Regions from separate parts of the Flexivirga sp. B27 genome, predicted to be linked through region 1. Evidence: predicted binding sites of a transcription regulator. Region 1 holds the regulator's gene; each other region holds the start of a gene.
What was found. The regulator LexA, encoded in region 1, represses DNA repair genes until DNA is damaged. The targets are predictions, from matches to a motif close to TCGAACANNTGTTCGA.
Positions count from the first base shown of each region.

Region 1 (10,199 bases):
GCCTCTCCCTCTTCGACGTGGACGGATTCGGCAACTATCGGTGGATCGGTCTGGACAACTTCCATCGCATGCTGTCGGACCCGATGCTCGCCCGATCCATCGGCGTGACACTGAAATACGTCGTGTTCTTCGTCCCGCTGTCGTTCGTCGCGGGGCTCGGGCTCGCACTGCTGGTGTGGAACAAATTCCCCGGGGTCGCGGCGGTCCGCACGCTGTTCTTCCTGCCCAACGCCCTCAGCCTCGTGGTGATCGGTCTGCTGTGGCAGTTCCTACTGGTCGACAAACAGGGTGTCCTCACCCATGTCGCACGCCCCTTCGGGCTGGGAGACGTGTCGTTCCTCGGTGATCCCAAGTGGGCGCTGCCGACCTACGTCTTCATCAGTGTGTGGTACTCGATGGGCTACCAGATGCTGCTGTTCATGGCCGGCCTGAACGACATCGAGGGAGAGCACCTGGACGCCGCACGTGTCGACGGCGCGGGTCCGTGGCAACGATTCCGACACGTCATCTGGCCGCTGTTGGGTCCTACCAGCTTCTTCGTGCTGGTCACCTCGCTGGTCGCTTCGGTGACCGGCCTGCAGGCCTTCGACCTGGTCTATGTGCTGACCAAGGGCGGACCGGACAACCAGACCTCCACGGTGGTCTTCTACATCTACCAACAGGCATTCAGCTTCGGTCATTTCGGATATGCGGCCGCCATCACGGTGATGCTCGTGGTCTTCCTGGTGGCCGTCACCGGAATGCTGTTCAAGGCGACCGGAGGAGGCCGCTTCCATGCTCGCTGACGGGCACACCCAGGTCCACCGATCGCGTCGCCGCCTCAGCGGCACCACCGTGCGTGCCGTGGTGGCGTGGGCACTTGCGCTGCTCACCGTCTTCCCGGTGCTGTGGCTACTGCTGACCGCCTTCAAGCCGTCCGGCGAGTCGTTCTCCTCCGGGCTGCCGTCGCACTGGACGTGGGACAACCTCAAGTACGTCCTGACAGAGGTGTCGTTCCCGCGCTACCTGATGAACAGCGCGATCGTCTCGGTCGTGGTCACCGTCGCGGCCCTTCTGTTTCACTCGATGGCGGCGTATGCATTGGCACGCCTACGTTTTCGCGGCAACGGCCTGGTGCTCGGCGCGATGGTGTCGACCATGCTGGTGTCGCTGCCGGTCATCCTGGTGCCGTTGTTCCTCATCGCCAAGACACTGGGCATGCTGGACAACTTCGCCGGACTGATCGTGCCGATGATCTTCAACGCGTTCGGGATCTTCCTGCTGCGGCAGTACTACCTCAACTTCCCGACCGAGCTGGAGGATGCCGCCGCGCTCGACGGTTGCGGCTACCCGAGGCTGTTCTGGCACGTCGTCCTGCCGCTGTCGCGACCGGCACTCGCGTCGCTGTCCGTGCTGTTCTTCCTGGCGAACTGGAACGCCTTCCTCTGGCCGCTGGTCATCACCTCCGACCCCGACCTGTATGTCGTGCAGACCGGCATGGCGAGTCTGCAGGGGCAGTACGCCTCGGCATACAACTACGTGCTCGCCGGCTCGCTGGTCGCGGTGCTGCCGACGATCATCGTCTTCCTGCTCGGGCAGCGCTGGCTGGTCGAGTCGATGAAGAGCAGCGGCCTGAAATAGCCACCGCGTCGCCTCAGTGGCGCTGCGAACTCCCGCGCACAATGAGCTCGGTGCGCAACCGTCGCACCCGCGGCGCCGGCTGCTGGTCCAGTGGCACCCCGACCCGATCCAGCAGCAATTCTCCTGCCAGCGCGCCCATTTCGTAGGCCGGCTGCGCCACCACCGACAGCGGACGGTCGGTGAACGCGGTCCACGGCGCGTTGTCGAATGCGACGAGGCCGACGTCCTCTCCCACGGTCAGGCCGCGTCGCCGCAACTCCTGCAGCACACCGAGCGCCATCTCGGAGTTGGAGACGAAGAACGAGTCCGGTGGATTGCGGCTGTCCATGAGTTCGGCGGTGGCCGCCGCGGCCCGATCGGCTCGATAGTCGGTATGCCGCACCAGACTCGCTGCCGGGCGCTTCTTCCGGGCGATCAGCCCCTTGCGATATCCGGCGAGGCGCTGGATGGCGGTCTGCGCCGTCGCCGGCCCGGTGATGCAGGCCGGACGCCGCCAGCCGGCGTCGATCAGATGCTCGGTGGCTTCCTGTGCCCCGGCGGCCGATCGCACCAGCACCGAGTCCACCCGCTCGCGCAACGGACGGTCGACGGCGACGACCGGGACGCCCAGCCGGGTCAGCTGCGAGATGTCACTTCCGATCTCGTTGGGCGACAGGATGACGCCGCTGACCTGCTCCTGCTCGGCGACCTGGAGGTACTGCGCCTCCTTGGCCGGGTCCTCGTCGGTGTTGCACAGAACCACCGAGTACCCCTTGCCGTGCGCGACATCCTCGACACCTCGCGCGATCGCGGTGAAGAACGGATTGGCGATGTCGGAGATGATCAGTGCCCACACGTCGGCACGTTGCAGCCGCAGGCTGCGCGCCAGGCCGTTGCGGCGGTAGCCGAGCTCGGCTGCAGCGCTGCGCACCCGATCCGCGAGATCCGCATCGACGGTCTCCTGGTTGTTCAGCGTTCGCGACACCGTCGCCACCGAGACACCAGCATGTGCGGCCACGTCCTTGATGGTGACGATGATGCTCCTCCTCGTTACGCCGACACGACCCTGAGTTACTCGGCCGTCCACCCGCATCGGACTCTACTCCGAGAAATCGATTTCTCGCATTTCTTCGCCGGACAATCGACGAACCCGCCCCGCGACGCGTGGTCGCGGGGCGGGTTCGTCGGTCACTCGGGCGCGGCGGCCGCTCGGGCCGTCAGCTGCAGCCGCTGGTCGAGCCGCAGCCCTCGCAGACGTAGCAGGAGCCGGCCGGGCGCATCTTGGTGCCGCACGTCATGCACATCGGCGCATCTGCAGCCTTGCCCTGGAAGCGCTCCATCAGGTCCTGCGACGAGTGGATCTCGCCGGTCACCGTGCGGGCATCGGCGGCACCGGAACCGGACTTGTATGTCGACTCCGGAGCGTCCTCGACAGACTCGTCGGCGACGGCCTCCTCCTCGTCACGGCGCGTCGTGGCCCCGATCGACTGCGAGTAGGACTCCAACTCGTCGGAGACGTCCTCCTCGGTGGGCTCCGGTGCGTAAGAACCGGTTTCGAGCTGGCGAGCACGCTCCTCGGCCGTGTGGATGCCCATAAAACTCCGGGTCTCGAAGTCGAGGTGGTCCAGGGCCAACCGGCGGAAGACGTAGTCCATGATCGACTGCGCCATCCGGACGTCCGGGTCGTCGGTCATGCCCGCGGGGTCGAACCTCAGGTTGGTGAACTTCTCGACATACGTCTCGAGCGGCACGCCGTACTGGAGGCCGACCGAGATCGCGATCGAGAACGCGTCCATCATGCCCGCGAGGGTCGAACCCTGCTTGCCGAGCTTGAGGAAGAGCTCACCGAGCTTGCCGTCCTCGTAGGTGCCGGCGGTGAGGTAACCCTCGGCGCCGGCGACCGCGAACGAGGTCGTCTCGCTCTTGCGGCGCTTGGGCAGCCGGCGGCGGACCGGGCGGTATTCGACGACCTTCTCCGGCGCGGCCTCGTCGGCGCCGTCGGACTTCGCCGACTTCTTGCCGTCGGACAGCGGCTGGCCGACCTTGCAGTTGTCGCGGTAGACCGCCAGTGCCTTCAGGCCGAGCTTCCAGCCCTCCAGGTGCACCTCGGCGATGTCCTCGACCGTCGCCGACTCCGGCAGGTTGACGGTCTTGGAGATCGCGCCGGACAGGAACGGCTGTGTCGCCGCCATCATCCGCACGTGACCCATCGGAGCGATCGCCCGCTCCCCCATCGCGCAGTCGAAGACCTCGTAGTGCTCGGGCTTCAGTCCGGGAGCGTCGATGACGTGACCGTGCTCGGCGATGTGCTCGACGATCGCCTCGATCTGCTCGGTCTGGTAGCCGAGCTTCTTCAGCGCGCGCGGGATGGTCTGGTTGACGATCTGCATCGAGCCGCCGCCGACCAGCTTCTTGAACTTGACCAGCGAGAAGTCCGGCTCGATGCCTGTGGTGTCGCAGTCCATCATGAAGCCGATGGTGCCGGTCGGCGCGAGCACAGACGCCTGCGCATTGCGGAAGCCGTTCTCGGCGCCGAGCTCGACGACGTCGGCCCAGGCCTTGGTCGCGTAGCGGTGCACCTCGGAGTCCATGGCGCCGAGGGTGCGAACGGCGTCGTTGGCCGCCTGGTGCTTGCGCATGACGCGTCGGTGCGCCTCGGCGTTGCGGGCGTATCCGTTGTAGGGCCCGACGATCCCGGCCAGCTCCGCGGACCTCTTGTAGGAGGCACCGGTCAACAGCGAGGTGATCGAGGCTGCGAGCGAGCGGCCGCCCTCGGAGTCGTAGCCGTGGCCGGTCGCCATCAGCAGTGCGCCGAGGTTGGCGTAACCGATGCCCAGCTGGCGGTAGTCACGCGTCGTCTCGCCGATCGACTCGGTCGGGAAGTCCGCGAAGCAGATCGAGATGTCCATCGCGGTGATGACCAGCTCGGTGACCTTCTGGAAGGTCTCGGCGTCGAACGTGTCGTCCTCGCGCAGGAACTTCAGCAGGTTGAGGCTCGCCAGGTTGCACGAGCTGTTGTCCAGCGACATGTATTCCGAGCACGGATTGGACGCGGTGATGCGACCGGTCTCGGGGTTGGTGTGCCAGTCGTTGATCGTGTCGTCGTACTGCAGACCCGGGTCGGCGCACTCCCACGCCGCCTTGTTGATCTTGTCGAACAGGGTCCGTGCGTCGACCTCCTCGATGACCTCACCCGTGTGACGGGCACGCAGGCCGAAGGACGTGCCGTCCTCGACGGCCCGCATGAACTCGTCGGTGACCCGGACCGAGTTGTTGGCGTTCTGGTATTGGACCGACGTGATGTCCTTGCCGCCGAGGTCCATGTCGAAACCGGCGTCGCGCAGCGCGCGGATCTTGTCCTCCTCGCGCGCCTTGGTCTCGACGAACTCCTCGATGTCCGGGTGGTCGACGTCCAGCACGACCATCTTGGCCGCACGACGGGTCGCACCACCGGACTTGATGGTGCCGGCCGAGGCGTCTGCACCGCGCATGAACGACACCGGGCCGGAGGCTGTGCCACCGGAGGACAACAGCTCCTTGGAGGAGCGGATGCGGGAGAGGTTGAGGCCGGCGCCGGAGCCGCCCTTGAAGATGAAGCCCTCTTCCTTGTACCAGCTGAGGATCGAGTCCATCGAGTCGTCGACCGAGAGGATGAAGCAGGCCGAAACCTGTTGCGGCGACTTGGTGCCCACGTTGAACCACACCGGCGAGTTGAAGCTGAACACCTGGTGCAGCAGCGACCAGGTCAGCTCGTGCTCGAAGATCTCGGCGTCGTCGTCGGTCGCGAAGTAGCCGTGCTCCTTGCCGGCCTTGACATAGGTCAGCACAACCCGGTCGATGAGCTGCTTGAGGCTGCTCTCGCGCTGCGGTGTGCCGATGGCGCCGCGGAAGTATTTGGTCGTGACGATGGTCGAGGCGTTCAGCGACCAGCTCTCCGGGAACTCCACCCCACGCTGCTCGAAGATGGTCTCGCCGGTCTTCCAATTCTGCTGGACGACGTCGCGACGCTCCCAGGTCACCTCGTCATAGGGATGCACTCCAGCGGTCGTGAAGATGCGCTCGACGGTCAGTCCCCTGCGTGCGCCGCGCCGTGTGTGCTGGCCGGCGTCTGCCGTGTCGGTCATGTCCAACTTCCTTTCCACCTCAAGGTGGTCGACTCTGCTGCGAGATGTGCGGTGTTGCTGTGTTGCGGTGCCGGCTCGAAGATGCTGAGCGGGATCGACCCGGCGGAATGTGCGATGAGTTCTGCGACGAGACGTTCAGTCCGTCGCCGTGTCAGTCGCCGGCGCGCTGATGATCGGGCTCGACGGCCGTGGGTGGTCGCTCGGCCCGGAGCAGGGTGATCGCCTCCTCGAAATCCTCGAGACCGTCGAAGGCCTGGTAGACCGATGCGAACCGGAGGTAGGCCACCTCGTCGAGGCTGCGCAACGGGCCCAGGATGGCCAGACCGACGTCGTGGGCATCGATCTCGGCGGCGCCCTGCGCCCGGATGGCCTCCTCGACCTCCTGGGCGAGAAGCGCGAGATGATCCTCACTGACCGGACGGCCCTGGCATGCCTTGCGCACACCGACCAGGACCTTCTGCCTACTGAAGGGCTCACTCGCACCTGATCGCTTCACCACGGTCAGGCTCGCCGTCTCGGTGGTGGAGAACCGCTTGCCACAGCTCGGGCACTGGCGGCGCCGCTTGATGCAGGTGCCGTCCTCACTGGTGCGGCTGTCGACGACGCGACTGTCGTCGTGACGGCAGAACGGACAATGCACGACTGCCTCCTACGGGGACGAAGCTCGCCGGCGAACCGGGCGAAAGCTGTGGACGAAGCTGTGGGTAATCGGTGGACGAACTGGGGATGGCGGCCGATGTGTTGTGGACTACATGTGGACGAATGCCATCCGTGTAACTACTACATATAGGGATATTAAGCCGATCGCACCCCAAGTGCAAGACCCGTGAACGCGGGTGGCGAAACCGCTGGTCAGCGGCCCGCGACACGGCGTGTCCGCCCAGATTCCGACCCCGACCCGACGGCCAATCAGTCCGGGAGTTGCAGCTGTCGACCTGCGACCACATTCAGGCCGTTGAGGTCGTTGGCCAGCGCGACCTTGGCCACCGCCTCGGAGGTCTCCATCGACGGGTAGGCACGGTGTGCGATCGCCCACAGGGTGTCGCCCTGCTGGACCGTGACCGTGTGCGTGACCGGCGTCGACGGCGCCGCCCAGGCACGGGCCGCAGCGCCCGCGCCGACGAGCAGCGTCACGACGATCAGCACGCCGAGCAGACGGCGCCCGCGCGCCGTCAACCGCAGGCCGTCCGCCGCCACCCGCACACCGACCGCCGGCCCACCGCCACGTGCCGACGGCCCCGTCGGCACGGCTCGCAGATGCCGGCGCCCTCGACCCGGGTCGGCCGGCGCATCCCACTGCACTGCTGCACTCATCTCTTCCTCCTGAAACTCCGCTGCGATCCGGCGCGCGCCCTGTGACAGACCACCCGGACCTGGCGTCCGATGCGAACAGGCGTGCGATCGCACATCTGTCGGATGTATAGCACGAACGTTCGACCGCGTCGAGACCATCGCCGAGACACGCGTCGTACAGATGTTTGGAAACTGTGTCCGAAACCCATACGCTGTTTTCACGAAGCCAAGGCAAGCACCGACCACCGACAACGGCCGCGGACGCGTCCGTCCGCACCGCTCGCCGATCGCTTCGCGCGAACAGTTCGCCGAGGAGGAGATGACAGCGATGGCACAGGTGCACGAACTTCCCGACCGGACGGGCGAGAGCCTGACTACGCGGCAGCGCAAGGTGCTGCAGGTGATCCGCAATTCCGTTGACCGGCGCGGATATCCGCCGAGTCTGCGGGAGATCGGCGATGCCGTCGGACTGACCAGTCCGAGCTCTGTCGCACACCAGCTGACGATGCTCGAGCGCAAGGGTTACCTGCGCCGCGACCCCAACCGGCCGCGTGCCATGGAGGTCATCGACCCGGACGCGACCGACACCCGCGGCTACCGCGGCGGGTCGAGCGTGCAGGGTGCGCAGGAGTCCGGCATCGACGAGACCGGCCTCGGTGACCAGCGCCCGGAGGCGTCATACATTCCGGTGGTCGGCCGGATCGCTGCCGGCGGCCCGATCCTGGCCGAGGAAGTCGTCGAAGACGTCTTCCCGTTGCCCAAGCAGATCGTGGGCGAGGGCGACCTGTTCCTGCTCAAGGTGGTCGGCGACTCGATGGTCGACGCGGCGATCTGCGACGGTGACTGGGTCGTCGTCCGGCAGCAGCCGACCGCGACCAATGGCGATGTCGTCGCGGCCATGCTCGACAACGAGGCCACCGTCAAGACCTTCAAACGCACTCGCGGCAAGGTCTGGCTGATGCCGCACAACGAGGCCTACGACCCGATCGACGGCGACGACGCAACGATCCTGGGCAAAGTCACCGCGGTCCTGCGCCGGGTCTGATCAGCCGGGGAGGGCGTCGGCCAGCGCGGCCAGCGTCTCGCCCAGCGGCGCGTCGATGCGCACCGACACCTCCTCGTCGGTCGCGCGCGTCCAGCCGTGGGTGACGACGGCGACGGGGATGCCCTCCCGCACAGCCCGCCGGACGAAGCGATAGCCGGACATCACGGCGAGCGACGAGCCGAGCACCAGCACGGCGCGCGCTGACTTGACGGCCGAAAAGCATTGCTCGACAAGTGGTTTCGGCACCGACTCACCAAACATCACCACGTCCGGTTTCAGCAGGTCCGAGCCGCAGACGACGCAGTGCACCAGCCGGAACCCCGAGATCAGCGACTCCGCGATCGCGACGTCGCCGTCCGGGCGCAGCGGCCCGTCCGCCGATCGGTCGAAGTCCGGGTTGGCCAGCTGCAGCCACTCGTCCACGGCGGCCCGGGCATACCGCTCCCCGCACTGCATGCACACCACCTGCTCGAGGCTGCCGTGCAACTCCGCCACGTCCACGGCCCCTGCCGCCTGGTGCAGACCGTCGACGTTCTGGGTGATGATCGGACCGATCACCTGGGCCGCCTGCAGGGCCGCAACGGCGTAATGGCCGTCATTCGGGCGTGCGGAGGCGAACCTCGGCCAGCCCACGTAGGACCGCGCCCAATAACGACGCCGGGCCTCGCGATCGGCGAGCAGCTCCTGAGCGGTCATCGGCTGGAACCTGCGCTCACCGTCCGCCCCGCGATAGTCGGGTATGCCGGACTCGGTCGACAGGCCCGCCCCGGTGAGCGCCACGACTCCCCCGTCACCGAGCAGGTCGGTCAGGGCTGCCAGGTCACGCGCCATCACCGGTCAAAACTCTCACACCGGAGTCTGTCGATCGGCGTCAGCCGCTGATCACGCCGGCCGTCGTGGCAGTCGTGACCGCCACCATCGCGGCAGTCATCGCGTCCTGCGCGCTCTTGACGGCCGCGGCGGCAGCTCCGGCGGCCCAGTCCTGCTCGCCAACTGCCTTGGCGCGCTTCTTGAGTTCGCGACCGGACAACCCGAAGCTGTGGCTGTCGTAGACCTTCGTGACGGCGTCGGCGGCAGCAAGCGGCGCGATCAGACTGCCACTGTGCAGGTCCGGCGCGGCAGTCTCGGCCAGCACGCGACCGCCGCCGGCCACCAGTGCGTCCCTGGCGGCGACGTCGAGCACCGGATATCGGGACGGGTGAAGGAAACCGCCACCAACATGTTGCACCGCACCCGTGTCGACGAGCCGCTGATAGGTGCGGTCGGTCATCCCCTTCGCGACCTCCGGGAGCACCTTCGCCGGCTTCTTTCCGTCCCGTCGCGCGAAGATCGCCAATGCGTTGTCGAGGAGGGGATCGCCGCCGGGTCGAGAGTCCAGCACCGCCACGCGTCCGTTCTTGACCCCGACCCGCTGACAGGCCGCCAGCTCGCACAACGTCGCGCCCGCGAGCGCCAGGTCGAGCCGGGACTTGGCGGTGACCGGCTTGCCGTCGCCGCCGGTCGCCACCAGAAGGAGTTCCTCGCAGATCAACATGTCGGCCACGCTAGGCATGACGCGAGCTTCGGGCATCCACCGCGCGATGTATATCGGCCGCAAATTTCGCCAGCAACTCCGCCAGCAATTTCGGCAGCAATTAGCGATGAAAGCGACAGGTCGTGGCGCAATAACGAAATGTTATTCTTGAGCACATGATCGACGCAGCCGGCCTCCGTGTCATCAAGGCCATCAGCGACCACGGCAGTTTCACCGCCGCGGCCGCCTCGCTGGGCTACTCGCAGCCGGCCATCTCCCAGATGGTGCGCCGGTTGGAGGACCGCACGGGCACCGTGCTGGTCGAGCGCCTCGGCCGCAGCGTCCGGCTGACCGAAGCTGGCCAGGTCCTTGCCCGACACGCCAACCCGGTGCTCGCCGCGCTCGACGCGGCCGAGTCCGAGGTGGCCGCGATCGCGGGGCTACGGGCCGGGCGGGTGCGGCTGATGGCGTTCCCGTCCTCATCCTCGACGCTGGTGCCGCGAGCGCTGGCACTGGTCAAGCAGCGCTTCCCGGACGTGGAGGTCAGTTTCACCGAGGCGGAGCCGCCGGAGTCACTGGCCGCGTTGCGTTCCGGAGAGTGCGACGTCGCCGTCGCGTTCGCCTA
Region 1 is NZ_JBPYUM010000001.1:943,219-953,417, forward strand. It holds gene ACSZL9_RS04335 (carbohydrate ABC transporter permease) at 1-785, shown strand, start outside; gene ACSZL9_RS04340 (carbohydrate ABC transporter permease) at 775-1,620, shown strand; gene ACSZL9_RS04345 (LacI family DNA-binding transcriptional regulator) at 1,634-2,617, opposite strand; gene ACSZL9_RS04350 (vitamin B12-dependent ribonucleotide reductase) at 2,817-5,723, opposite strand; gene nrdR (transcriptional regulator NrdR) at 5,875-6,363, opposite strand; gene ACSZL9_RS04360 (LysM peptidoglycan-binding domain-containing protein) at 6,633-7,037, opposite strand; gene lexA (transcriptional repressor LexA) at 7,345-8,061, shown strand; gene ACSZL9_RS04370 (NAD-dependent protein deacetylase) at 8,062-8,892, opposite strand; gene ACSZL9_RS04375 (GOLPH3/VPS74 family protein) at 8,933-9,613, opposite strand; gene ACSZL9_RS04380 (LysR family transcriptional regulator) at 9,751-10,199, shown strand, end outside.

Region 2 (10,199 bases), on a different contig from region 1:
TGCTTCGCGTCGCGGCCTTCAAGGCGCGCCGGCAGGAGATCCACCAGCGCTACAACGAGGGGCTGGCCGGCATCGACGTGCTGCGTCTGCCGGCGACCCGCGCGGGCGCCGACCCGATGTGGCACCTCTATCCGCTGCGCATCGTGGACGGTCGACGGCGCGAGCTGTTCGATCACCTGCGGGCCAACGGCATCGGTGTGCAGGTCAACTACATCCCGGTGCACCACCAGCAGATATTCGCCGAACTCGGTTGGCGCAGAGGGCAATTCCCGGTCGCCGAGACCTACTCTGCCCAGGAGATCAGCCTGCCGATGTTCCCGGGGCTGGCGGACGCCGACGTCGACCGAGTCATCGACCTCGTGCGGGAATTCGTCGGGGCCTGAGTCCGATGCATCACGCCAACCACTTCTACGGGCACGCGCATGTGCTGGCCCGGTATGCCGGTCTCGCCGAGGTGCCGCGGATCTGGGGCTACCTGCAGCACGGGTGGAACACGCACGACGGTTTCGCGGTCGGCACGCACTTCGCGCCGGGCTTCTCCCGATTCGTCTGGTCGTCCGACGTGGCGCGGCGCGGCTGGGCGCTCGGTCTGCGGCGGTATGTCGTGATCGGCTCACCGTGGGCCTACCTGCTGCGGATGGAGCGTCCCTACGAGCACCCCGTCGAGCGGGAGGGCACGATCGTCTACCCGTTCCACGGGTGGGAGCAGCAGCTGATCGTCGGCAGTCACGACCGTTACGTGCGGCAGTTGCGTGAGGTCGAGGGCGACGTGCCGATCACGATCTGCCTCTACTGGAACGAGTTCCGGGACAAGGCAGTTCGGCGGATCTACGAGCGGGCGGGCTTCCGGGTGATCTCGCACGGCTACCGCGGTCACATGTGGCGCGGCACCGACGTGCACTTCCTGGACAAGCAACTGGCCGAGGTGCGCCGCCACAAGCGGGTTGTCAGCAACCGCCTCGGCAGTGCCCTGTTGTATGGCGCGAGCGTCGGCGCCCAGGTCGGCATCTACGGCGACCCGATGATCCTGGAGAACGAACGCGCCGCGCTGGGCGGCCGCGAGAAGCAACTGCGGTTGTTCCCCGAACTGCACCAGCCGTTCGTCCCCGACGATTACGCGCGGCAGCTGGCCGCCGACCAGCTCGGGCAGGACTGTCTGCTCAGCCAATACGAACTCCGGGAGGCACTCGGCTGGCGTGACGCCGAGCTCGCCGCCGGCGCAGCAGCACCCGTCACGGATGTGACGTCAATGAGTGAAAGTGGTGAGGATGACAGCGAGCAACTTGATCGGATTCCGACGGACGACGCACGTCCCGGAGCTGACTCCGACGAAGGTGAAGGGCTCCGACCCGCGCTTTGACAAGCGGCGGCAGGCACCCAACCCGCAGAAGCTCGGTGCCTCCTTCGACCGCTTCTGCGAGGTGGCCCAGCAGTTCTGGCTGACCAACACGCTGCCGTCGGGCGACGCCACGATCCTGGTCGAGCTGATGACCGAGGACATCCGGGTCGGCATCCGAAGTCTGACCATTGCCAACGCGATTCGACGGGTTACGCCGGCCAGAGTGGTCATCCTGCTTGGCGCCGACTCGGACTGGCTGAGCTTCCAGTGGACCTACTACGACAAGGACGTGCTGACCCGACTCGCCCACGCCTACGGTGCCGACGACATCATCGACATACACGAGATCGTCGACGAGCGGGTGCAGGGCATCCGTCGCGACTTCAAGGTGGGCGACACCGTCATTCCCGGCGACGTGCGATCCGGGATCGACCCCGAGACGCTGGAGCAGGTGGTCGACGCGACGACCGCGCGCGTCGCGCGGGTGCCGCGGGTGACCGAGGACGAGGCGGAGAAGGCCGACGAGGTGCGCCGCCGCAGCATCGAGTTCTCCGACGTCTACGACGGGCTGATGCAGCACCTGAACCCGGCCGCGGTCGTCACCAGTCACATCGACTACAACCACTGGGGTCTGGCGGTCGAATCGGCGATGCGTCTGGAGGTGCCGGTGATCCACGTGCAGACGACCGGCGGACTGAAGGCCTACATGCTCGATCCGGAGCGTCGCACCGAGGGCACCTTCCGTGAGCACCTGACCCGGGAGATCGGGCGGTTCTTCGAGGACAACCTGTGGGCCAACCACGACCTGCTGCGCCGCAGCGCGGAGCTGACCGCCTGGCGGTCCAAGAGCAACCTCGGCCGCCCGTCCTGGTGGCGCGGCGGCGGCGTGGTCAGCTCGCTGGAGCTGACCAACCCGGTCGAGCGACGCGACCTGCGCAAGCACGCGATGCAGCGGCTCGGTTTCGACGAGGAGAAGCCGGTGGTGGTCGTCTTCAACCACGCGGTGTCCGATGCGCTGGGCACCAACCGGGAGATCTTCGACGACCTGGCCGACTGGTTCGAGAAGACTGCCGAGCACGCCGCGCAGGACACCCGGGTCAATTGGCTCTTCCAGGACCACCCGGCGCAGTTCCTGTATGACGTCACCGGCTTCTTCGACACGCTCAAGGAGCGCTATGCGGCCCACCCGCACCTGCAGTTCCGCCGCAGCTTCGACCTGAGCAAGAACATGATCTGGAGCCTGGTCGACCTCGGGCTCACCGTCCGGGGCAGCGTCAGCGCCGAGCTGCCGGTGTACGGCGTGCCGGCGTTGCAGGCCGGCTGGTCCGAGTGGAGCCAGTGCGGTTTCAGCATGGTGGCGCAGGACCGCGACGACTACTGGCGGCTGCTGGACGACTCGATCGAGCAGTTGCTCGCCGGCACCTCGCCGATCACCGCCGAGCAGGTCGAACGCGCCCGGCTGTGGCAGTGGTTCTACCGGGGTGGCGGTGACGTCGCCTCGATGCTCGTGCAGCACTGGGACATGGGGCAGAGCGACAGCCTGGTCCGCGCGCTGACGGTGGCGATGCGGCATGTCGAGAGCGACGGCGAGGCGGCCCTGCAGGCGACCCAACGGATGTGGAGACGGAAGGAGCCGATCCTGACCAGGTTCGATTTCACCGACGGCGCCGAGCGACTGGCGATGCAACTCGGGGTGGTGGAGGCGAAGTGAGCGTGGAGGTGAGCCAAGAAGCGAGCACGCAGGTGAGCATGGATCAGAGCGCCAGGGACGAAACCCTTTGCTTCGAGACCATTTTCGACCACCCGCCGGCCCTGCTGCCGGTGCCGACCGAGCTCACCACCGGGCAGCGGCCGGAGCTGCAGGTCGTCGACCGCTTCACCCGCGGTGTAGCGATTGTCGGTCGCTTCGCGCTCTCCCCGTCGCTGATCGGCGCGAAGGTCGACGTCGACCCGACCCGGCAGTTGCGCGTTCGGGTGCGTATGTCGATCGACAAGACCTCCGAGGACTGGTGGCACAAGCGGCCGCCGGAGCACGTGACCCGCGAGGACACCGCGACCGGGCGACTGATGCTGCTGCGCAGCCAGGGTGAGACCCGCGCGGTCTGCTACCTGGCGCCGGCCGATGACACCCACGGCTCTCCCGCGGTCGGGATGGTGGAGTTCGACCTGCCGCCCGGCGCGGTGACCAAGGAGGGCCTGCTGATCCTCGAGGCGCTCGACGCTGCGGCGCTGCCCGACTGGGCGCAGTCGCGGATCATGCCCTACAGCCAGGTGGGCGTGCGCGTGGACCGGATCGAGCTGTTCGTGCCGGACGGCTCACCGGCACGCGTGACGCCGTTCGTCGGGCGTCGACCCGACGGTTTCGACGCACAACTGGTCACGACCTGGCCCGCAGTCGACGGCTCGGTGGCGCCGGTGCACGTCCGGGTTCGTCGTCAGCACGCGCGTGCGGCCACCCTCACCCGGCGTGCCGTCAACAAGGCGATCCGGGAGTCTCGTCGTCGGCTGTTGGCCGAGGGCCCGACGGTCCCGATGCAGGACGCCGTGCGGCGCTGGCTCGATCAGGGACTGGTGTCCGTCGACGGGGTAGGGCTGGAGAGCGGGCGGCCGCTGCGGGCAGCGCTGGTGTCGCAGGATGGTCCGCGCAATCCGGCGCACGCACATGCTCAGTTGCGCATCGAGGACGGGCCGACCGACGAGCCGGTGCTCTTCCGGATGATCACCGACGCCGACGGCGTCGACGTGCCGACGGACCTCGGCCGGATGCAGCTCATCTGGGACGTGTTGCCTGGTTAGCGGCGCGCCCTGGCGCGGTGGCCCAGCGCGAGGTGGCCGAGGAGCGAGGAACAAATGCGCGAGGTGGCCGAGGAGCGAGGAACGAGCGTCTCGAGGCCCGCCAGAATCGCGACCCCATGTATACGTTTGCTCCGAAATGTGTTCGATAAAACTCTGGCCATTGACGACGAATTTCGGTACCCTGTAGGTAAGCGAAAACGCTTCCAGGGGAGGGGATTCACGACATGAGCATTGGCCAGCCAACGGTGGATCCTGCCGGCGCGGCGGCGCCGGGGCGTGGCCCCGAGGTGCTCGCGATCCTGCAGGCCGCGGCCAACGCCTTGGACGAGGTGCCGGGTGCAGTGCATCAACTCGGCGACGAGCAAGAAGGCGAGTTGATGACCGCGTTGTTGCGGTTGCACGGCCGGTCGGCGCAGGTCACCACCGTGGTGGCCGCGGAGGCGGTCGACCGTGGTGTCCTACTGAAGTCGACTGCTGCCAGCACCGCTCAATGGATCGGCCAGCATGTCGCTGATGGTGTGCCGGTGGAGCCGAAGACGGTCCGGATGATGGCTGCCGTGGCGGACAAGTGCCGGGAGCGGAAGAACACCGTGATCACGCAGGCGTTGCGGGACGGGTCGTGCTCGGTGGAGTCCGCCCGGACGGCGTTGCATCAGGCCGACAAGGTCGCCCCGGTGATCCCGACCGCGGGCCGCGACGAAGTCCTGGGCTGGTTCTTGCAGATCGACCCGTCGTTGGGTGCTGCCGGTCTGACACTGCTGACCCGGCAGATCCTGGCCAGGTTCGCGCCGGAGAAGCTGTCGAAGGATGACGAAAAACTCGAGGGCACGGAGTCACTGTCCTGGTCCACGACCCCGACAGGTATGACGCGTCTGGTCGCGGAGCTCTCCCCGGCGAACGCGGCGATCCTGAAGGAAGCGATCAACGCCAAGTCCGCGCCTCGACCGGCGAAACCCACTGACACCAAAGACAAGTCGGACGCGCCCGGCAAGGCCGCGACGGAGGGAGCTGGCCGAGGCGCGAGGAACGAGCGTCTCGAGGCCGGTGCAGAGCCGGTTCGTGATGAACGTTCCCCGGGCAAGCGCCGAGCCGATGCGCTGATGGAGTTGGTCGGAGCAGGTGCCCGTGCCGCGACCGGTGACGGTGTGCAGGCGAGTGCGGCGACGGTGCTCCTCACGATGGACTTGCAGGCATTGCTCGCTGGCATCGGCGGCGCCACCACGACAGCGGGTGACATGCTCGACGCGGGCGCCGCCCGACGGTTCGCGTGCACCGCGGATCTCATCCCCGCGGTCCTCGGCGGACCGAGCCAACCTTTGGATGTGGGTCGGCGAGAACGCTTGGCCACCAAGGCAATTCGTGCCGCGGTGATCCTTCGGGATGGCGGCTGCACGTTCCCCGGGTGTGACCGGCCACCAGGTTTCTGCGAAGTGCACCACGTGGTGCCGTGGTGGGCCGGCGGCCACACTTCGCTGGCCGACTCCGCGTTGTTGTGCGGCCGGCATCATCAGACAGTGCACCGACGGGGCTACACCGCCGACATACGACCCGACGGCGTGCACTGGGACCTCACGCCGGGGCGCATGCCCGGCCACTCAACCGCAGCTGCGTGAGCTCCGTCGGATAACCATGTCCGGTGTGTATCTGATCCGCTCGGGGCATCAATCAGCTTGCCGCGCTGGGGCATCCGCGTCCGGCTATGGGCGAGGGCTCAGCGCCTTGTGACATCGTTGAGTTGTGAGTTCGCACGCCCAGCGCATCAGCGATCACTCCGTGATTTCGGCGGCGCTGGCCAGGCAGTCCGATCTTCAACTCAGGGAGTTGGTCAGTCGTTGCGAGCGTGGACGAGTTGGTATTGGCGGGTTGACCCACACGATCGAGGTCAGTGGGAAGCCCGTCTTCGTGAAGCTTGTCGCTGTCACCGATGTCGAACGTGCAGCCGGTCCCGAGTGCACCGGGAATCTCTTCGTGTTGCCGACCTGGTACCAGTACGGCGTCGGGGAAGGCTCCACCGGGTTCAACGTGTGGCGTGAAGTGACTGCTCAGCAATCCTCCAGCGCTTGGGTGCGCAACGGGGACAGCGACAACTTTCCGCTCCTCTACCACTGGCGCGAACTCCCGCGACGGAACCTTGGTGAGTCGGCAATCGATCCCGACAGTATCGAACGCGCTGTCCGATTCTGGGGAAATCTCAAGCAGTCGAGACACGGTTACGGGCGCTTGCCGCGTCACGTACTGTGGTCGCGCTGTTTCTGGAGCATGCTCCGTTCGCGCCTCGCTCTTGGTTGATCAGCCAGCTCAACGCGGACCGTGCGAGCGCAGAGTCGGCAGTGGCCATGGTCGAGCAACAGTTGTTTCGTGCGGTTGCAGACATGTGTGCACATGGCATGTCGCACTTCGACGCACATTTCGACAACGTCCTGACTGACGGTGACCGGATCTACCTGTCGGACTTCGGCCTCGCGACCTCACGCCACTTCCAACTGGACGCCACTGAACGAGACTTCGTCACGCTCACTTCCGATCACGATCTGGCGTACTGCGCGGCAACCATGGTGAACACTATTGCCAGCAACCACTTTCGCTTCACACGCGCCGATGAGCGCAACGCCTACCTGAGGCGCTGCAGTGACAGTGGGGTAGCCCCAGGCCTCACCGGCGCGATCGCTGAGACGGTGGTGCGTTACGCGAGTGTCGCGACCGTCGTGAATGACTTCTACTGGATGTTGCACGACGGCGAGGTGACCGCCGAGTATCCGGCACACACGATTGCGGCGGCAATCGACCGGGCCAACATTCGCTGACAAGTCCGGCAAACCACTCGCCCGGTAGGCGATCGTTCACCGGGAGGGCCCGAGCTGTCGGTGGCTTCTGTTCCAATGAACTCATGGAAGACGCTGCCGTCGCCGACGTCGTGTTGGGCGCGTTAGTCGATGCCGGTGGGGTTCTCCTGGTGCTCCGTAGTCCTGACAAAAGTGCCAACCCCAACGTGTGGGATCTGCCCGGTGGCTGCGTTGAGGAGGGCGAGTCAGAACTCGGCGCACTGGCGCGGGAACTGCACGAGGAGCTCGGCATACACATCGAGAGGGACACCGGGTCCCACCTCTACCGGCTGACCGCAGGGCCAGCTGAGGAGCCCGTGGTTGTCAGTGCCTGGATGGTCCGCGATTGGCAGGGAACCGTGCTGAACAAGGCGCCGGAGGAACACGTAGACATCGGCTGGTTCGGCTTAGATGCCCTGCCGTCCCCGGCCCACCCCATCATGCGCACTGCGCTGGTAAGTGCGCTTCGGGATGTCGGCGGCTGACGGTTGACTATGCGTCATCAATGACGATCACCGCACGGCGAACACCCTTGTGCCAGTCGACGTTTTACTCGCAAGAGTCTTTACTGCCGTCCACCGGCTGTCCCGGAAGGTGCGTCATTCGAGCGGAACATCGCCGTGTCGACTGCGACCCCCGATATCGATCGGTTCCGGCGGGTAGCCAGTGGCTTGGAGAGTCGCGAAGTGATCACCGAGGTCCGGTGGATAGACCGATTCCTGTGTCTTCTGCAGTTCGGTCGAAGTCCACCAACGAAAGCCGACAACGCTCTCCTTCTCGTACTCGGTGAGCTCTGCCGGCACGGGATCGAAGTGGTCGATCGGGTCCCGAAGCGCAGCTACCTGCCGGCATTGTCGTCGTTGTGCCGGTCGGCAATCACTCGGCGTGCTCGCTGTCGGTATGCGCGCCGGGTGGAGTCGCTCATGTCGCCCCATGACTTGAAGAAGTTCGAACGCTTCTCTGGCGGGAGCAGCTCTAACCCCCAGGCATCGACTCCCTTGGTCTCCAGTGCGAAGAGGCGCCGGGCGAGGTCCTCGACGTCCTGCTCCGCTTCATGGTCCTTGCCGTCCGCACCCATGCAGTCGACTTTGAGCTCCAGAGGTGCAGCCGTCAACCACCTGTTTCGATTGACGTTCCACACGTGGTGAACACCCACGTCAGCACATGATTTGGTGGCGGCATGGCGATGTCCGCCCCGTACGCCCCGTCCGCGTGGGCATCCCGGGGCACGGGCCCGATACGGCTCGCGAGGCGGACATCTCGGCATTCCCCGCCGGTTGAGCATCCGGGGCGCAGCGCGAGAGCCGCTCAGCGATCCAGCAGTTTGCGCAGCGCCCGCTCGGCACGCGGCACGGCATTCGGCGGCAGCATCGACAGCACGCCGCGGCGACCGGCCTGCATCGCCGTCCGGCCGGCCTTGCGGCCGGGGGCGGTCAGCTTGCGACCGGCCCGATAGCTCACCGAGTGCCGAACCGAGGTCAGCTCGCGCTCCAGCGCGGCCACCCGGCGGTCCCGGTCCCGCAGGGACGTCTCGAGCCACTGCACCTGCTCGCCGCGCTCGTGCAGCTCCTGCGACATCCGGCCGGTGGCTGCGATGCTCTCGCGGTAGCCGCGTGACGGGCCCGGGGTCGCGGTGAACTGCGAGGCGCCACTGGCGAGGTTGGCGGCGTAGTCCTGACTCTCGCCGACCGGATCCAGTTGCTGCAGAACGGCATTCACCTCTGCTTCGCGAAGGGCGATGCCGTCGATGGTCGCCTGGTCGACCGGCAGGTCCGCCATCGCGGCCAGCGTCCGGGTCAGGTCGTCGGGGCTGATGTCGGGGCGCCAGCGGTGCTCGGCGCCGCTGCGCAGGAGACGCCGCGCGAAGACCCGCAACCCACGCAGCACCGTCAGGTGCGGGTCGAGCGACTCCGCCCAGGACCAGCTGGGGTCGAGCAATGAGCACGTTCCGTCGGCGTCGACCAAGACGTTGTCCGGTGTCGCGAAGAACCGCTGCGCCGGATCGGCGAACGCCGGATCCGACAACCAGTTGGCGTAGCTCTGCACCGTCTCGTGCAGGGCGTTCATGTCGCCGCCGGCGGCCGACACCCGCAGGCGCTCCTCGAGGGACGTGCCGTCGGCGGGCGCGGACGCCATACGACCGATGTCGCGGCGCAGCCGTCGCTCGGCCAACGGGCGGTCACCGTGTGCGCCCGTCGCGTGCCGGTCCCAACCGTCGCCGGTGTCCGTGAGTGTCAGCACCGCGGCCCAGTCGGGCGCGGACGTGTCGTCGCCGAGCACGACGTCCGGCAGCTCATCGTGTGTCTGCGCGGCGTCGTCGGCGTGTCCGGTGACGAGCAGCCAACCGGGTGCGACCTCGGCGAGAAGTCCTGCGGCGACTACTTTTCGGGCGGCGGCATAGGGGTCGGTCAGCGCGGGCGTCCGGCTGTGATGGGTCGCCTCCAGCCGCTGCAGGAGCGCGGTGAGGGTCTGCCCGACGACGGTCGAGGAGGCCGACTGATCGGCGACGTCATCGGCGACAAGGAGCGCCGGTGCCGGCGAGGAGGTGTATGCCGAATACCCCCGGTGCACACTCAGCCCTGCGTCTGCGAAGAGCCCCGGGATTTCGTGTCGGTATGGCGAGCGCTGCGCGAAGCCCGGCGCACCGCGGAACCACTGCGCGTCGTCGTCGAAGGTGGTGCGCACCTCCAGCCGCAACGCCTGATCCAGGCCAAGCGTGTTGTCGACCGACACGACGGCTGTGCCGCCGGGCGCGAGCACCTGCCGGACCAGGGCCAGCAGCTCCCGCTGACTCGCGCCGGGGGAGTCGGGCGTGGCCAGCGTCGCCGGATCGTCCAGGCAGACGACGAGGTCATAGCGACGGTCGGACGGGAACCGGTCGAATCCACCACAGAAGACAAGCAATTCGTCACGCTCACGCGCCAGGCTGGACAACTGCCGAGCATCGGGCAGGCCGCGCACGAGCACCCCGACCTGGGGTGGGGGCACGGCGTCCAGGTGCCCGGCAGCCCGCGGACCGAGCAACAACACCGTGCGCGGACGCTGCGCGGCGATCAGCCGGCTGAGCAGGTATTCGGTCGCGCTGGAGGGCGCCCTGCGTTTCAGGTCCGACCAGTGCAGCATGTCGCCACCGAGCAGCAGCGCGCCGGACGGCGGGTCGATCTGGGTGGCGGGTTCGTGCATTGCCAAATCGGCCACGTCAGACCAGGTCCCAGGTGAGTGCGGTGCCGCGTGCCACGTCG
Region 2 is NZ_JBPYUM010000002.1:245,495-255,693, forward strand. It holds gene ACSZL9_RS09995 (DegT/DnrJ/EryC1/StrS family aminotransferase) at 1-383, shown strand, start outside; gene ACSZL9_RS10000 (hypothetical protein) at 389-1,360, shown strand; gene ACSZL9_RS10005 (hypothetical protein) at 1,269-3,050, shown strand; gene ACSZL9_RS10010 (hypothetical protein) at 3,059-4,135, shown strand; gene ACSZL9_RS10015 (DUF222 domain-containing protein) at 4,360-5,748, shown strand; gene ACSZL9_RS10020 (hypothetical protein) at 5,873-6,424, shown strand; gene ACSZL9_RS10025 (hypothetical protein) at 6,472-6,939, shown strand; gene ACSZL9_RS10030 (NUDIX domain-containing protein) at 7,023-7,442, shown strand; gene ACSZL9_RS10035 (hypothetical protein) at 7,796-8,035, opposite strand; gene ACSZL9_RS10040 (hypothetical protein) at 8,266-10,140, opposite strand; gene pseI (pseudaminic acid synthase) at 10,157-10,199, opposite strand, start outside.
Region 2: a site for LexA is predicted at 4,266-4,281, ahead of ACSZL9_RS10015 (DUF222 domain-containing protein). Genes of this name have one in related genera too.

Region 3 (10,199 bases), 850 kb from region 1:
CCGCGCACGTGGAGCGGTGTGGCCGCTGCCGGGATGGCGGTCGCGCGGCCGTGACCACCCCGTATGGCGCCGCCCCGGCATCGTCGCGACGGTGCTGGCGGTGTTGTGCTGGGCGCCGCCGATCGTCGAACTCTTCGTCATCAGCCCCAACAACGCCACGCAGCTGTGGGAGATCGTCCGGGTCGAACTGCAAGGGCCGCTGCACGTCCTCGGCGCGATCGTGCTGGTCGGCGGGTGCGGTTGGGCGGCGTGTGCGATCGCCGCGCGGCGCGCGCCGGCCAGCAGGCAGGCTGCGCTCTGGCTGAGCTGGCTGGTCGCTGCCGGCGTCGTGCTGTCCGTCGTCGCCAGTGCCGGTGGCCGACTGATCTATCTGGGAATGATGGTCGGCGGGATGAGTTTCGCGGTCGCCGTCCGGTCCAGCCGGCGCACCGCGATCCGGTGGGCTCGCGTCATACCGCCGGCGGGGTGGGGCGGCGTCGCCGTCGTGGTGGCGCTGCTGATCGGGCCCGGCGGTCCGGCCGAGCTGATGATCAACAGTGCGCAGACGCGGAACGCCGACCGGGCGCGCGCGGCGACCGACGAGGTGCACGCAGCGCTGCTCGCCCACGGTGTCCGCAGCGGTCCCGTGGTGCTGCACACCGAAGGCTTCCTGGCATCGGCCAGTTATGTCCCGACGGTCACGCTCTCGCTCACTGTGGACGGTTACACGCCCTATTTCGACTTCCCGTGGCCGCGCCCCGAGGACGGCGACTTCCGCCGCGTCGAGCACGCTCCGGCGGATGCGGTGCAGGTCACCGTGCGTGACGACCGCCCACCGCTCATCGACATACCGGCCGGCAGCCGGTGAGCGGCTGACCGATCGAGACCCGCGCCGGCCGAGGATCTTGGCGCGTCTCGTGGTCCTGCCAACCGCGTTGGTCGAGTGCCGGAGGAGCGTAGCGGGGGAGGTGTATCGAGACCAGGTCAGCCACGGTGGTCGAGTGCCGGAGGAGCGGAGCGGGGGAGGTGTAGCGAGACCGACAGGTCGGCTGTGGCCGGTGATGGTCGAGTATGGCGAGGCACTGGTCGAGCCCGTATCGAGACCAGGTCAGCCACGTTGGTCGAGTGCCGGAGGAGCGTAGCGGGGGAGGTGTAGCGAGACCGACAGGTCGGCTGTGGCCGGTGTTGGTCGAGTATGGCGAGGCACTGGTCGAGCCCGTATCGAGACCAGGTCAGCCACGTTGGTCGAGTGCCGGAGGAGCGTAGCGGGGGAGGTGTATCGAGACCAGGACTCCCACATCCACGAAGGCATCACTCCCACCCTGCAGATCCCCGAAATATGTTCGATAAACCTATGGCCATTGACGCCGTGGTGCGGTATCCTGTGAGTAGACGAAAAGCCATACGGGGGAAGGGGATTCACGCCATGCCTGTCGATCAGCCAGTGCCCTGTGATGCCCCCGTGGCGCCGGGTCGTGGCCCGGAAGTGTTGGAGATCCTGCAAGCAGCAGCGGCTGTGTTGGATGAGGTGCCGGGTGCGGTGCACCAGCTCGGCGGCGCCGGCGAGGACGCCCTGGTGACGGCGTTGTTGCGGTTGCACGGTAGGTCCGCGCAAGTAGTCACCCTGGTGACCGCGGATGCGGTGGATCGGGGTGCGGTGGCGGAGTCCGATGCTGCGACCACGACCCAATGGCTCGGCAATCACGTCGAAGACTGCCCGGTGGAGCCGAAGACGGTGCGGGCGATGGCGACCGTGGCCGATGCGTGCCGCGACCGCAAGAACACTGTGATCACCGACGCGTTACGGTCCGGTTCGTGTTCGGTGGAGTCCGCACGGACCGCGTTGACGCAGGCGGGGAAGGTGGCGCCGGTGATCCCGTCGGCGGGGCGGGATGAGGTGCTGGGCTGGTTCCTGCAGGTCGACCCGTCGTTGGGTGCGGCGGGGTTGACGTTGTTGACGCGGCGGATCCTGGCCCGGTACGCGCCGGAGAAACTGTCCACGGATGACGAGAAGCTGGAGCGGACCGAGTCGTTGTCGTGGTCGACCACCCCGACCGGGATGACCCGCCTGGTGGCGGAGCTGTCCCCGGCGAACGCGGCGATCCTCAAGGACGCGATCAACGCGGGGTCCGCACCGCGACCCGCGCGACCCACTGACCCGACCGGTGAGGTCGGGAAAGGTGGTCGAGAAGCGACGAACCAGCGTCTCGAGGCCCCGACTGGTTCTGAGCCGGTGCGGGATGAGCGGCCTGCGGGTAAGCGTCGGGTGGATGCGTTGATGGACCTGGTGGGTGCGGGTGCCCGGGCCGCGACCGGTGATGGTGTGCAGGCCAGTGCGGCCACGGTGTTGCTGACCATGGACCTGGAAGCGTTGGTTGCCGGTGTTGGTGGGGCGACGACGCTGACGGGTGAGACTCTTGATGCCGGTGCTGCGCGCAGGTTGGCGTGCTCCGCGGACCTGATCCCGGCGGTGTTGGGTGGGCCGAGTGCCCCGTTGGATGTGGGCCGCAGGGAACGCCTTGCCACCAAGGCGATCCGGGCCGCGTGCATCTTGCGGGATGGTGGGTGCACGTTCCCCGGGTGTGATCGTCCGCCGGGGTTCTGCGAAGTGCACCACGTGGTCCCGTGGTGGGCCGGCGGCCACACGTCTCTTGCCGGTTCGGCACTGTTGTGCGGCAGGCACCATCAGACGGTGCACCGCAAGGGGTACATGGCCGACATACGACCCGACGGCGTGCACTGGGACCTGACCCCCGACCGGATGCCCGGCCACGCCGCCGGCGCAGCTTGACCTCGACAGGCTCGGCCACCTCAGGGAACAGGCTCGGCCACCTCGGTGCCGTCATTCGGCGAAAGGGTGTGTCTCCGGAGGTGCCCCAGCCAGTGGGATCAGTCAACCGCCTGCTGACGGATGAGTGCGGCGAGGTGCCGGGCTGTGCGTTGAGCTTCCTGCTGACGCTCGTCCCAATCGTCGACAACGTGCCCTAGGTACGCATCCGATGCGAGGGACAGGGTGTGCCGATCCGGTGCGGGCAGGTCCGGCAGCAGCTTCGCCGCTGCCTCGTCCTTCGAGACGATCTCACCGGTCTGCAGAGTGACGAGCATCCTGGCCAGCGTCAGCAAGACGTTGCGTTCGTCGCCGGCCAGATCGGCGAGCAGCGGCTCAAGACTGTCGTGGATGCATCGCCGCAGATCGTGGGCGGGCACCGGCTCGAAGATGGTGCGCGGGTGCGCACCGCGTAGGCATTCAGCGTGTTGTCGAGAGCCGGCGATCAGCACCGCGATGTCCGGGTTGGTGTGCGGCTGCGGGGTGGCACCGCCGGTGAACTCGTCGCGCAGCCACTCGCCATACAGGAAGTCGCAGACCGGCGGATACCTCCAGGGGACAACGTCTTCCAGGACCAAGGAGGTGACTTCCAGCGGTCGACCCGGTGTCACCGTCGCCCGGCGTCCGGAGAACCGCAGCAGGAAGTCGGTCAGGTCAGCTCGCTCGCCGGCAGTCAGCGATCGCTGCGTGACGAGCAGCAGATCGATGTCGCTGTCGGGTTGCAGTCCACCCGCTGCCCACGAGCCGGTCAGGTAGGCACCACGCAGCCCGCCGGGTGCGTGCTGGTCGAGGTGCTGCATCAACGCTTCGAGGACCTGCTGCACACCACGGATCATCGCGACGGAGGACGCAGTGCGTCAACGCATTTGAGTCGCCCGGCAGACGGTCCGAACGGCATTGCCTGACGCGGGTGGTGCTGGGGTGAGAGCCTTCCGGTGTGACCGAACTGACCCACGAGCTGACCGACGACGAACGTCGCGTGCTCGACCTGGTGGACGACGACGCGATCCTGGCCGACCTGTCGGCGTTGGTCGCCATACCGTCGGTCGGAGGCAGCGCCGGCGAGGTCGCCGCACAGCGCTGGTGCGCCGAACGACTGCGCGGCCTCGGAATGTATGTCGATGAGTGGCCTATCGACATTGCACAGCTGGCGACCGACTCGGCCTTCCCCGGCATGGAGGTCGATCGCGAGCAGGCACTCGGAGTGGTCGGGACGTTGCGTCCGAGCGCCGAAAACTCAATAACCACACCGGCTCTCGCATTCTGCGGACACACCGACGTGGTGCCGCCCGGCAACGAGACGGCCTGGCCCGACGACCCGTTCACGTTGCGCATCACCGACGGCATCGGCCATGGGCGCGGCGTGTGCGACATGAAGGGCGGTGTCGCAGCGATGATCGGCGCGCTGGATGCGTTGCAGCGCGCCGGTGTTCACCGCACGCGTGCGGTGGCGATCCACTGCGTCAGTGGTGAGGAGGACGGTGGCGTCGGTGCGTTCGCGGCGCTGAGTCGGGGTCACCGAGCCGACGCGTGCGTGATCCCCGAGCCGACCGGCGGTGCCGTCATACCGGCGAACGCAGGCTCGCTGACCTTCCGGCTCGAGGTGCCGGGTCTGGCAGCGCACGGATCGCGGCGCACTGCAGGCGTGAGCGCGGTCGACAAACTCGAGGTCGTGCTGGCCGGACTACGCGCGCTGGAGAAGGCGCGAAACACCGACATACCAACCGAATTCGCGCACCTGGAGTTGCCATGGCCGCTGTCCGTCGGTGTGGTGCACGCCGGGGACTGGGCGAGCATCGTGCCGGACCTGCTGGTCGCGGAGGGTCGCTATGGCGTCAGACCGGGCGAGTCCGTGTCGGCGGCTCGCGCGGCGTTCGAGACGGCGGTGCACGACCACACCCGGCACGACCCGTGGCTGCGGGACAATCCGGTGCGGATCAGCTGGCCGGGCGGGATGTTTGCGTCCGGGCGACTGCCGGGCGGCCACCCGCTGCTCGGCCAGGTCACCGATGCGGTGCGCGGCGTCCGGGGCAGCGTGCCGGACGTCATCGGTGCGCCATACGGCTCCGATCTGCGGTTGTATGCCGCCGCCGGCGTCCCCACCCTGCAGTACGGACCCGGACGGATCGAGCATGCCCATGCGGTGGACGAACAGGTCGATCTGGCCGAGGTATTCGCCTGCGCGCGGGTGTTTGCGCTGCTTGCTGTCCGTGCCTGCGGCGAGAGGACCCGACCGGCGAGTTGACCGCGGGGGCACGGGTCTCGATACGCGGCCTCCTCCGCTTCGCTCCTCCGGCCGCTACTCGACCAGCTTGGGTGGTCCAGAAGTGACCGGTGAGTAGGTCTCGATACGCAGCGTCCTCCGCTTCGCTCCCCCCGCTGCTACTCGACCATCTTCAGGCCCGGATAGTCTCTGCCCTCATGCAGACATCCCGCGTGTTCGACGCCATCGACGACGCCTTCGCGGACGACCCGCAGACCAGTGACCCGGTCGACCCGCGGTGGCAGGCGATGACCGACGAGGTCGCGGGTTACACCGGCGCGAACGAACTCGCGGTGCTCAACCTCGCCGCGGCGGTGCTGCCGGACGACGAGGCATACCTCGAGGTCGGCACCTTCAAGGGCCGCTCGCTGGTTGCTGCCGTCCAAGGCAACGAACGCAAGAGGTTCTACGCGATGGAGAACTTCCTGGAGTTCGGCATGGCGGGCCAGGAAGCACGCGCCGAGCTCGAGGAGAACCTGCGCACGAGGGGCGGCGGTGCCGACATACGCCTGCTCGAGGGTGACGCGTTCACGCTGATGGCCGAGGACGGCGTGATCGACCGGCCGGTGGGCGTCTACTTCTACGACGGCGAGCACACGCTGCTGTCGCACTACCTGGCCCTTGCCGTCGTGGAGCCGCTGCTGGCCGACGAGGCGCTCGTGCTGATCGACGACGCCAGCTGGCCGGTCGTGCAGCGGGCGCACAAGCTCTTCCTCAAGCGCCACCCGGGCTGGCAGATCGAGGCGACCTGGGACGCCCAGCACGCCGACGACCCGCGCTGGGCAAACGGCCTGCACGCGCTGGTCTTCCGGCGGCCGGCCACCGGACGCCGTGGCATATCGCGCACCGACGAGGCGTTGCGTCGCTATCAGACCACCGTGCAGGATCGCGTCAACAAGGTCGCCTGGGCGGCCGCCGATCGCTTCCCCGGTCCGGTCAAGAAGGCCGCCGGCCTCGTGCTGTCACGCTCGCGGGCTATCGGCGGTGACGATCACTGACTCGTCGGCGATCGCCGTCGCCTGATGTCGCAGCACCACCCGCGACAGGCCGGCCAGCGCCACGACGAGCGCCCCTACCAGGCAGACGAGCACGATTTGCTTGGGACTGTCGTGCCACACGGTCGCGATGGCGACGACCTCGACCACGATGACGCCCCAGGTCAGTGACCCGAGCAGACTGGTGTCACTGCCCATCTCGGAGAACAACCACACCTGCGCGAGCGCCCAGGCCACCCCGAGCACCACGCACAACAACGCCAGCGAGCCGAACTCCCCGTAGTCCGCACCGCCCGCCACGGTGATCCAGGTGCGCGGTGAGACGGCGACGACGCCGAAACCGACGATCCCGATCCCGGTCACGACAGCGCTCGCGCGCAGCAGGGTGCGGGTCGGCCGGTCGCCCTGCATGCGCGGCACGATGATCAGGGCCACGAACTGCGTGCCCCAGCACATCGCACGCGCAAAGGTCGACGCCAGCGCGTAACCGCCGGAGTCGTGCGGGGTCAGGAAGTGCCGCGCGAGCAACATGTCGACGTTGGTGAGGGCGACGTATGCCGCCAGGGTGCTGTTGGAGCGCACCAGCTCGCGGGCGAGGCGGGCATTGCGTGGCAGTGTGGCCAGGTCGGACCGGCACAACCACGCGCCGTAGAGAGCGGCCGCGACCCCGGCGAGCAGCATCGCCGCGAAGACACCGGTGACGTTGGCCGAGAGCGCGGCGCACACCGCAGCGGCGAGCACCCGGCTGACCGCGTTGGCCAGGTAGAGCAGGCCGAGCGCCCGCAACCGGCCGCGACCGAGCAGGATGCCCTGGAAGCAGCCGGTGAGCATCATCGGCACGAGCATCCCGCCGAGCAGGACCGCCGCCCAGAACGACGGCAGGTGGAACCAGTGGGCGAGCGCGGGGGAGATGACCGCGGTGATCCCGAAGCAGCCCATTCCGATCGCCAGGGCCGGCCGCAACGCACTGGTCGGGCCTTCCGGGTCGTCCCCGGACAGCCGCCGTGCGACCACCACCTGGAAGACACCGGCCGGTATGGCGAGCAGCACGCCATACGTGGAAAGCGCTGTGTAACCGCCGAATTCGCCCGGCCCGAGCGGGCGGGACAGCAGCATGACCACGAGATAGCCGAGCGCGTTCGCCATACCCATGGCGACTCCGAGGAGCGCGCCCATGGCGGTCCTCGACGAGGGCGCACGAAGTGCGTTGCGAGCGGTCACGACCACAGAGGTTACCCGCGAGTTAGTATTTGGGTTGCTCGCGCAGCGACCGATCGGGCCTGCGACCACCGCCGACCTCAACCTGGGAGCTCGACCACGTGCGCCGACTGATGACGGGCTATCGGCTCACCGTTCTCGGACTGACCCTGCTGCTCGCGCTGATCGTGGCGCTGAACGGATTCGGGCACTTCTACACCGATATCAAGCCCGAGGTCTATCTCGCGCCGGGTCGGATGATCCGCCAATACCTCTCGGCCTGGACGGACACGCCCTACCTCGGCTCGCCCAACTTCAACGTCGGGCTGGTGCCGGTGCTGCTGGTCACCGGAGCGTTGCGCGGGATCGGGCTGTCGCCGGAGTGGGCCTTCAAGATCCTGCACTTCGTGCTCTGGTTCGCCACGGCGTGGGGGACCGCGCGGCTGACCCGCCGGCTCGTGCCGAAGGCCGGTCAGTGGGCCGGGCTCGCTGCGGGCGTCCTGGTGCTGGCCAACCCCTACACGATCCAGGCCGGCAGCACGCTGGCGATCGCACTACCGATGGCGCTGCTGCCGTGGTCGCTGCTGGCGTTCATCAACGCGCTGTGGACGCCGGGTCGCCGATGGTTCTCACCCGCCGGCTGGAAGTGGCCGGCGCTCTTCGGCCTGCTCTTCTTCGCGATGAGCGGCATGAATGTCGCCATCGTGCCGATCTTCCAGCTGCTGGCCCTGCTGCCGATGATCTGGGTGGCACGGCGCGAATGGCGGCTGCGGTGGTCCGTCGTCATGGCGGCGCTCGGCAAATGCGCCGTCTTCGTTGTCGGCCTCTCGGTCTACTGGCTGGTGCCCGGCATTGCGGCGATTTCCACCGGCAACCAGATCGTCGACGAGTCCGAGTCACTGACCGGCATCAGCAAGGTCGCCTCGTTCCCCGAGGTGCTGCGCGGGATGGGCCTGTGGTCGCTCTACGGGCAGGACAACCACGGTGCCTGGGTGCCGCAGGACGCGGTCTACCTGACCAGCCCCGTGGTGATGGTGCTGACCATGCTGTGGCCGGCGCTGGCGCTGCTGGCTCTGCGCTGGCTGCACGGTGCGGCCCGGGTGATGGTCGCCGGAACCATCGCGATCTCGGCGGTGGTGATGGTGGGCATCTTCCCGGCCGCCGGTGATCCGGCCTCTCCGTTCGGCGCCTTCTTCCACTGGTTCGTCGAGTTGCCGGGGATGGCGGCGTTCCGGACCTCCAACAAGGTCGGTGCGCTGCTCGCGCTGTCGTTCGCGATCGCGATCGGGGTTGCGGCCGCGAAGCTGGGCCCGAAGGTGCTGCGTCGCGACGGGCTGGCGCCGATCGCCGTCGTCACGGTCGCCATGCTGGTGCTGTCGTGGACGCTGCCCGCGCTGACCAACCGGCTCTACACCTCCCCGATGGACATCCCCGCCTACTGGAAGCACGCGGCCTCGGCGATCGACAAGGGTGACGCAGACTCCGCGGTGCTCTTCCTGCCCGGGCAGACCCGCCCGGCATACCGGTGGACCGTGGACCGCCCCGACGACGTCGCGAACTCGCTCTTCAGCCGGCAGGTGATCCTGCCCGAAACCAGTCCGAATGCCTCGCCCCCGGGCGGCAACATGCTCGCTGCGCTGGACTCGACGCTGCAGAACGGCGTCGTGCCACCCGGGACGTTGTCGACCTACGCGCGCTACCTGGGCGCCGACACCGTGCTGATGCGGCACGACACCAACTGGGAGGACGCCGGTGGCGTCCGACCCGGTGTCGTCTCTGCGATCGCCGATCGCGACAAGGGGCTGCACGGTGTTGCGAACTACGGTTACCCGGGCGAGTTCGTCGGCAGCACCACCGACGACACACCGGAGGAGCGTCAGCTGCCACCGCTGCAGCAATACTCCGTCAAGGGCGCCGGCGACAGCGTGCGCGTGGAGCCGACCGGCAACTCGCTGGTCGTGGCCGGCGACGGATGGTCCGTCCCCGGGATGGTGGATGCTGGTCTGCTGAAAGGCAATCCGAGCTTCCGCTATGCACAGGACCTGTCCGCGCGACAGCTGGCCGGCACGCTCGGCAGCGATCACACCCTGGTGCTGACCGACACCAATGCACGCCGGGACGCCATACCCAACAGGCTGTCGAACAACCAGGGGCCGCTGCTGTCGGCGCAACAACCGCTGGGGCTGACCCGGACGCTCGGTGACAACCCGGACGACCAGACGGTGCTGCAGCGGTCCGGTGCGAAGGTGACCGCGACCGCGCAGGGCGGCGCGTTCTTCGACCTGCCGTATGCCGTGCCGGAGAACGCCGCCGACGGCGACCCGTCGACCGCATGGCTCTTCGGCGACTTCGGCCGCGCAGCCGGGAACAAGCTGACGATCACCGAGCCCAAGGCCGGCCCCGTCGGCACGCTGCGCATCGCGCAGTCGCAGATCGGCAGTGTGCACCTGGACAAGGTCACCGTGCGCGCCGGCGACAAGTCGGTGACCCGCAAACTGCCCACCAGCGGGTATGCCGAGTTCCCGATGGGCAACGTCTCCGCGCAGCAGATCACGGTGACCGTCGACTCGACCCGCGGGAAGGGCTACAACCTGGTCGGCATCCGCGACATACAGGGCCTGCAGACGCCGGCCGTGCGCACTGCGCGGACACCGCTGACGTTCACGACGGCATACCGGCAGCTGACCGCGGCGCAGAAGGCGAAGTTCGACCGCACTCCGTTGGACGTCGTGCTGACCCGTGAGCAGGGCACCTCCGAGACGGGTGACGACTCCGAGCGGGGTCTGCGCCGCACGATCAGCCTGCCGGACGCACGCACCTTCGACGCCAGCGCTGCGGTGCGCGTCGACGGAGGATTCGAGCAGGTCTACGACCGCACGGCCGGGCTCTCCACCGACGTGACCGCGGACTCGTCCGGGTTCTACTTCGGGCTGGCCGG
Region 3 is NZ_JBPYUM010000001.1:94,831-105,029, forward strand. It holds gene ACSZL9_RS00455 (hypothetical protein) at 1-847, shown strand, start outside; gene ACSZL9_RS00460 (DUF222 domain-containing protein) at 1,406-2,770, shown strand; gene ACSZL9_RS00465 (aminoglycoside adenylyltransferase domain-containing protein) at 2,869-3,630, opposite strand; gene ACSZL9_RS00470 (ArgE/DapE family deacylase) at 3,744-5,051, shown strand; gene ACSZL9_RS00475 (class I SAM-dependent methyltransferase) at 5,228-6,067, shown strand; gene ACSZL9_RS00480 (hypothetical protein) at 6,032-7,285, opposite strand; gene ACSZL9_RS00485 (alpha-(1->3)-arabinofuranosyltransferase domain-containing protein) at 7,384-10,199, shown strand, end outside.
Region 3: a site for LexA is predicted at 1,311-1,326, ahead of ACSZL9_RS00460 (DUF222 domain-containing protein). Genes of this name have one in related genera too.